DNA from 3 places in the Cryobacterium sp. Hh38 genome. Region 2 is predicted to be linked to each of the others. Evidence: riboswitches for the same ligand, from Rfam matches in the RefSeq annotation. Region 2 holds a riboswitch; each other region holds the start of a gene.
The links. A riboswitch is a leader RNA that binds a small molecule or an ion and turns the genes downstream of it on or off. The one in region 2 is predicted to bind thiamine pyrophosphate.
Positions count from the first base shown of each region.

Region 1: it holds a riboswitch for thiamine pyrophosphate, as region 2 does, so the genes downstream of both, E3T41_RS05780 (YkoF family thiamine/hydroxymethylpyrimidine-binding protein) here and thiC (phosphomethylpyrimidine synthase ThiC) in region 2, are expected to answer to the same signal.
Region 3: it holds a riboswitch for thiamine pyrophosphate, as region 2 does, so the genes downstream of both, E3T41_RS09680 (ECF transporter S component) here and thiC (phosphomethylpyrimidine synthase ThiC) in region 2, are expected to answer to the same signal.

Region 1 is NZ_SOHD01000010.1:110,192-112,447, reverse strand. It holds gene E3T41_RS05790 (ABC transporter ATP-binding protein) at 1-56, opposite strand, end outside; gene E3T41_RS05785 (ECF transporter S component) at 49-648, opposite strand; gene E3T41_RS05780 (YkoF family thiamine/hydroxymethylpyrimidine-binding protein) at 671-1,306, opposite strand; TPP riboswitch at 1,324-1,434, opposite strand; gene E3T41_RS05770 (Gfo/Idh/MocA family protein) at 1,693-2,256, opposite strand, start outside.
Region 2 is NZ_SOHD01000017.1:206,702-208,957, reverse strand. It holds gene E3T41_RS06925 (response regulator transcription factor family protein) at 1-964, shown strand, start outside; TPP riboswitch at 1,129-1,236, shown strand; gene thiC (phosphomethylpyrimidine synthase ThiC) at 1,231-2,256, shown strand, end outside.
Region 3 is NZ_SOHD01000028.1:13,491-15,746, reverse strand. It holds gene dinB (DNA polymerase IV) at 1-661, shown strand, start outside; gene E3T41_RS09685 (hypothetical protein) at 688-1,008, shown strand; TPP riboswitch at 1,349-1,459, shown strand; gene E3T41_RS09680 (ECF transporter S component) at 1,492-2,130, shown strand; gene E3T41_RS09675 (ABC transporter ATP-binding protein) at 2,139-2,256, shown strand, end outside.

The DNA of each region.
Region 1 (2,256 bases), on a different contig from region 2:
CGACGCGGGAATCGCACCGACACGTCCTGCAGTGTCAGGATGTCGGTCTCAGGCACGGGCGAGGCGATCGCGGCCGATCGCGAAGTTGTCGACGACGCCGGTTTTGTCGAGGGCATCGACGATGAGTTTGGCCAGCAGCCCGCCAAGAAACACGCCGGAGATAAGCTGAATAGCGAGGCGCAGCAGAAAGATCTCCTGGCCGTACCAGCCGGAGCGAAATGCCGAGTAGAAGAACACCAGCCCGGCGCCGAGCAGCCCCGAAAGTGCGTAGGTCAGCCAGCTGTAGTTGCGGTAGCGAGTGAGGGCGAACGGAATCTCGCTGCCCGCGCCTTGAATGGCGGCGGCGACGAAGAGCAGCGGCCCGACCATGGAGCCGAGAAAGACGACCTCGATCACCGACGCGATAACCTCCGCAAAGATGCCGGCGAACGGCCGTCGCACGATGGCGATCGCGATCGGGGCGACGAGCAGCCAGGAGCCGAGCAGAAAGTGCTGCGCGAGGTCGCCGGCCGGACCCATCGTGATCGACAGGGCGGTCCAGGCCTGCACGAATATCCAGTACAGAAAGCCGAACACGACACCGAGCACGACGACAAGCACGAGGTCTTTGAGGCTCCAGTGCCTTTTCTTGGCGGATGCTGTGGGCATGGCTGTTTCCTTCTGGTCGGCGTCAGGACGCATGGGAGTTCAGGCTCGGGCTGTTGAGGGACAGGGTCGCGTGCGTCGCCACGTGCTGCACCGTTCGGCCGGCCACGATCCAGCCGGCGGCGATGACCTGCAGCACGAGGGCGAGGTCGCCCTCGAGCCGGGTGACGAAGTGCTCGCTGTGTACCGTGAGCCCGGAGGCCTTGGCGGTCTCGATCGCGGCGTAGATGTCGCGCATGTGATCGGCGGAAGCAGAACCGGTGCCGTCATCCAGTGGATACAGTGCCCATTCTGCGACGGCGTGTACGCCGGTGGGGGTGAGGTTCACGACCTCGGCGAACAGCCCGCCGGTGGGTGGCAGCGTGCAGGTGACTTCGCCGGGGCAGCCGCGGGAGAATTGCACGGTTGCCGTGACGTGGGCTCCGCTGCGGCTCGCACCGGCGACGACCTGGCTGACGTAGCGCAGCAGGTCGGGTTCGGCGCCGGACAGGTAGGTGCTGACGACGCCGGTTTGAAGTGCGAGCCCGGTCGAATCTGCCTGCTGGAGCGCGTCGAGAATGACGGCGGCGTAGTCGTCGCGCATGACGGCGAGGGTGAGGCGCGCGCCAATGCCGAATTCCGCCGGTGTGGCTGTGAAGGTTTCTGGAATGATCGTGCCCATTTCTTTCGTGGGGGCACGGGAAGGACGAGTCAGCCTCCCTGCGCTGGCATGATCCAGATCAGGTTCGACGGTCGAAGCCTCTGCAGCTTCCTCTCAGCCCGATTAATCGGACTCCCGTGTTGATACAACGAAAGTATGGCATGCCGTGGCCGGGTCGCGGGTGCCGAGGCTGGCCCCCTGCAGCCGCCACCGACACACCACTGGAGGTTGGGCAGCACGTGCAGCAATTGTTCCAGCGCCTGATCGACCAGGGCCAGGGCGGCAATGTGTGTGACGACACCTGTGCCGGTCGGCGACGGCGTACTGTGCCCCGCCGTGTCGCTAGCCCGCGATGATGAGGATGCTTGCGGCGATCACGCTCCGGGCACGATTTGTGCACGACGGTGTTATTCGTTCGGATACCGTAGACCGATCTTTGCCCGGATGGCATCCATCGTGCGCATGACCGTCACCGATTCCTCGGGAATGATCAGGGGGCTACCGTGATTGCCGTCTCGGATGACGCGTTCCACTTCGGCCGCTTGAAACTGCATGCCACGTCCGGATACTGCCTGGTCATAGACGTCGACAAGTGAATTCCTTGCGTCGTAAAGCGACACCGTGGTTGGTGCGTACCAGGTGTCCGCGATTTCGATGCGGCCCTCGGTGCCAAGGATTGTGGCTCGGTTAGGGCCTCGCGTCTCGAGTGATGAGAACGATGTCGACATCGCGCCGTTCTCGTGCGTGAGGATCGTCGCGACCGACGCGTCAACTCCTGATCGGGTGAACGTTGCGTGAGCGTCGATGTCGACGGGGGCACCAAGGATATCGTGCGCGAAGGAAACAGGGTAGATACCGAGGTCCAGGAGCGCACCGCCGGCTAGATAGGGGTTGTTGATGCGGTGAGTGTCTTCACGAGGAAGGTTCTGCGTGTGGTCGGCGTGGAGGGAACGGATCTCCCCGAGGCGGCC
Region 2 (2,256 bases):
TTCCGCTCCATCTAACCCCGGCGTGCGCGCCACCGCCACTGAGGCCGCTGCGCGCAGCACGGCCGCCGCCCTCCGGTCTGATGCTGCTACCGGAGCAGCCGAACCGGCCGCGTCATCCGCCACGACCGCAAAACGCTCGACGCTCCCCGCAAACTCCCCGGTTCAAACAGCGCGCAGCGCAGCCGCCGAACGTTCCAAACTCATCGCCGACCTCACCGACGCACACGCCACCACGCTGGAATCCCTGCTTGCTGTGCTGCGCTCCGGCAGCACGAGTGACACCGCCGCCCGACAGAAGGCCACCGAACTCGCCGCCGCCGCGATGGTCGCCCTGCGCGCGGTGAGCGACCTCGATCGCAGTCTCACCGAGGAACCCGTCGCCCGCGCCTTCGAACGTCTCAGGAACGACCTGCGCCCGCTCGTGCGCTTCGGCGACCTCGACGTGCAGTTCATCGAGCCGCCGGTGAACGGTCGGGCATTGCCCGGCGAGGTCGCCCACGAAGCCCGCGCCATCGTTCGCGGCGCCGTACTCGCCCTCGTCGAACAGGCCGGGGTCGCGCGGGTGCGCGTGCAGTGGGACTGCGACGGAAGTAACCTGCTCATCCGCATTCGGGACGACGGTCCGGGCAACCTCGATGCCGAGGTTCCGAGCGTGCGTCAGCTCGCCGCCCGCGTCGTCGCGCTCAGCGGCACACTCAACGTGGAGGCCACCGCCGGCTGGGGCTCCGAGATGGCCGTGTCGCTGCCGCTCGACGCGCCCACGGCATCCGTCACCACCGCCGCGGCCTGGGGCCTCAGCCCACGCGAACGCGGCGTGCTCGAACTCGTCGCCTCTGGGGCGCGCAACAAGGCCATCGCACAGGCCCTGACCATCAGCGAGAACACAGTGAAGTTTCACGTGGCCAACCTGCTGCGCAAGGTCGGTGCCTCGACCCGCGTCGAGCTGGCCGCCCTCGCTCGCTAAGCGGATGCCCAGCGCCAGCTATGCCTGGCACCCGCAGACTCGGGCGCCAGTTCCCGGTCATAGCGCCAGCGATGCCCGGAGCGATGGCCCCCAACGGGCGCGGTGACCGCGACCCCGGTAGGACCCGAGCGCGCAACCAGCGCTAGGGTGAAGGAGTCAGAAGACACACCAACCACGGGAGCGCGCACCAGCGAGCTGAGAGGACGGCCAGGGCCGTCGACCGTTGAACCTGTCCGGGTAATGCCGGCGTAGGAAGTTCGAAACCAATGCGCACAATTGATGAAACAACCATGTCAAAAACGGTCACGACCGGCCCGATCCAGGGCAGCAGCAAACGCTACGAACCGGTAAAGGACTGGCCCGGACTCGAAGTTCCCGTTCGCCGGGTGAACCTCAGCAACGGCGAACACTTCGACCTGTACGACACGTCCGGCCCGTACACCGACGAGACGGCCACCATCGATCTCGAGACGGGGCTGCCGCAGACTCGGGCCGGGTGGGAGCATCCGCTGCCCATCGATGGCGCTGCCACCCAGCTGGTCTGGGCCCGCGCCGGCATTGTCACGCCGGAGATGGCCTACATCGCCGCGCGCGAGGGCGTCTCGGTCGAGCTTGTCCGCGACGAGGTGGCGCGCGGCCGGGCCGTCATTCCGGCCAACCACAAGCATCCGGAGAGCGAGCCGATGATCATCGGCAAGGCCTTCACCGTGAAGATCAACGCGAACATCGGCAACTCGGCGGTGACCTCGTCGATCGCCGAAGAGGTCGAGAAGATGGTCTGGGCGGCCCGCTGGGGCGCCGACACCCTGATGGATCTCTCCACCGGCAAGGACATTCACCTCACTCGGGAGTGGATCATGCGCAACTCGCCCATTCCGGTGGGCACCGTTCCGCTCTACCAGGCCGTTGAAAAGGTCAACGGCGACCCGTCGCTACTCACCTGGGAGATCTACCGCGACACCGTGATCGAGCAGTGCGAGCAGGGCGTCGACTACATGACCGTGCACGCCGGCGTGCTGCTGCGCTACGTGCCGCTGACCGCCAACCGGGTGACCGGAATCGTCTCGCGCGGCGGCTCGATCATGGCCGCCTGGTGCCTCGCGCACCACCAGGAGAGTTTTCTCTACACCCACTTCGTGGAGCTGTGCGAGATTCTGCGCCGCTACGACGTGACCTTCTCGCTCGGCGACGGCCTGCGCCCCGGCTCGATCGCCGACGCGAACGACGAGGCCCAGTTCGCGGAGCTGCGCACCCTCGGTGAGCTGACGAAGGTCGCGAAGTCCTACGGAGTG
Region 3 (2,256 bases), on a different contig from region 2:
GGATACGGTCGAGTTTCTGCATCCGCTGCCCGTCGCGGCGCTGTGGGGCGTCGGGGCCGCCACTGAGCAGGCGCTGAGCAGACTCGGCCTGAAATTGATCGGCGACATCGCGCACACGCCGCTGACGGTACTGCGCAAAGCGCTGGGGGAGGTATCCGGTCAGAAACTGTTCGACCTGTCCTGGGGTCGCGACCCGCGCGCGGTGACGCTCGAGCGGGAGGAGAAGAGCGTCGGTCACGAGGTGACCTTTGAACACGATATGACGGATATCGACCGGTTGCGCAGCGAATTGCTGCGGCAGTGCGACCTCGTTGCCGTGCGGCTGCGTCGGGGTGATCTCGTGGCCCGGCGGGTCGCCCTCAAGCTGCGCTACACCGACTTCAGTACGGTGACCCGGTCGCGCACCCTCGCCGAACCTAGCAATGTGGGCCGGCGCATCTACGAGGAAGCGGTGGCGGCGTTCGACCTGCTGGCAGCCTCCGGCATTCGGGTGCGTCTGATCGGGGTGCGTGCGGAGCAGCTCGGCACGGCGTCTGGATCGGTTGGACTCTGGGACCCGGACGAGGACTGGCGGGGCGCGGAGCTGGCCGTGGATACCGTGACCGAGCGATTCGGAGCGGGAACCGTGCGCCCGGCTTCGCACTTCACACCTCGCCCCTGAAGTCTCAGCCACGCTAACCTGATGGCATGACCAGCCTCCCGGAAAAACTCGCAGAAACGTTCCGTTCCGCCGGTGTGAAGTCGGCGTACGGTGACCCTGTACAGATCGATGGCGTCACTCTGGTGCCCGTCGCGCTCGCCTACTACGGCTTCGGCGGCGGTGATGCCGGTGAGGCCGGGTCCGGCGGGGGAGGAGGCGGCGTTTCGCTGCCGATCGGCGCGTACGTCAAGTCGGGCGGTACAGCCCGGTTCGAGCCGAACGTCATCGCCCTGCTCGCCGTCGGTGTGCCGTTCCTTATAGTCACCGGCCGCGCCTTGGCCCGGGTGATTCGAGCCCTAAAGAAGTAGTCGCTTTCTGCACGACGGGGCCCGGGCCCGGAAACCGGGCCCATGATAGATCATGGGCCCACGGAGCTAAGGTGGGCCCGGGCGGGTGTGGCGCAACCGCCGCGCGGCGCGCGGACGGCGCGGGCGACGCGCGAAGCGTCGCCGCGCCCAGCGCGGCACTCTTGGGCGCAGCCAGGCCGGAAAGTGCCAGGGGCCGCTCACCGGCAGACCCTGCGCAATTCGCCGCCGCCGTAGAACGAACCGGCGCATGAGCAGCAGGTACAGGCCCGCCAAAACGAGCAGAATGCCGATGCTCATGTCGTGATCCCCATGTCGTCAGTCTAAACGGGGCACTATACTTGATTATGATCACGGGAGTCCGGTACACCGGGCTGAGAGGAAGCTGACCAAGCTTCGACCGTCGAACCTGATCTGGATCATGCCAGCGCAGGGAGGCTTCTCAATCCCGTGCCCTGTATTCACCTACGGAAAGGGCACGAAACAGTGCACGCTACAACGAGTTCACTCAAGCAATCCGCTCCGGCGGGAGCCACGAAGCGCAACTTTCGCTGGCGCGTCGTCGACATCGTCGTCGCCAGCGTCATCGGCGTCGCGAGCGGTGTCATCTTCCTCGTCTGGAATCAGGCGAGCAACCCCCTGAGCGGTCTGCTTTCGCCGCTGCTGCCGGGCCTGTCGGCTCTCCTGGGCGGAGGCTGGCTGTTCGCTGGCGTGCTCGGTGGTCTCATCATTCGCAAACCCGGGGCCGCGCTCTACACGGAGCTCCTAGCCGCCGTCGTTTCCACGCTGATCGGCAACCAATGGGGACCACTGACTCTGGTGTCAGGCCTGGTGCAGGGACTTGGCGCCGAGCTTGTCTTCGCTCTGTTCCTCTACACGAACTATCGTCTGTACGTCGTGTTGTTGGCGGGCGCTGGGGCCGGACTTGCCATGGCCATCAACGACCTGGTGCTGTGGTATCCCGGTTCAGCGAGCGCATTCGCGACGATTTATATCGTGAGCGCGATTATTTCGGGCGTCGTTATCGCCGGGCTCCTGTCCTGGTTCGCTGCGCGCGGCCTGGCTCGCACGGGCGCGCTCAACCGCTTCGCGGCGGGTCGCATCGCCGGTCGAACCGCGATCTAGGCGAGCGGATGCCGGTGGGCGCGACGCGGGGAGGTGCATCCGTCGACGCCCGCGACTGGGGTTGGCGCCATTCCGGTCGGCGGCGCTGGGCGGTGAGCGAGCTGTCCCTCCGCATCGAGCCTGGCG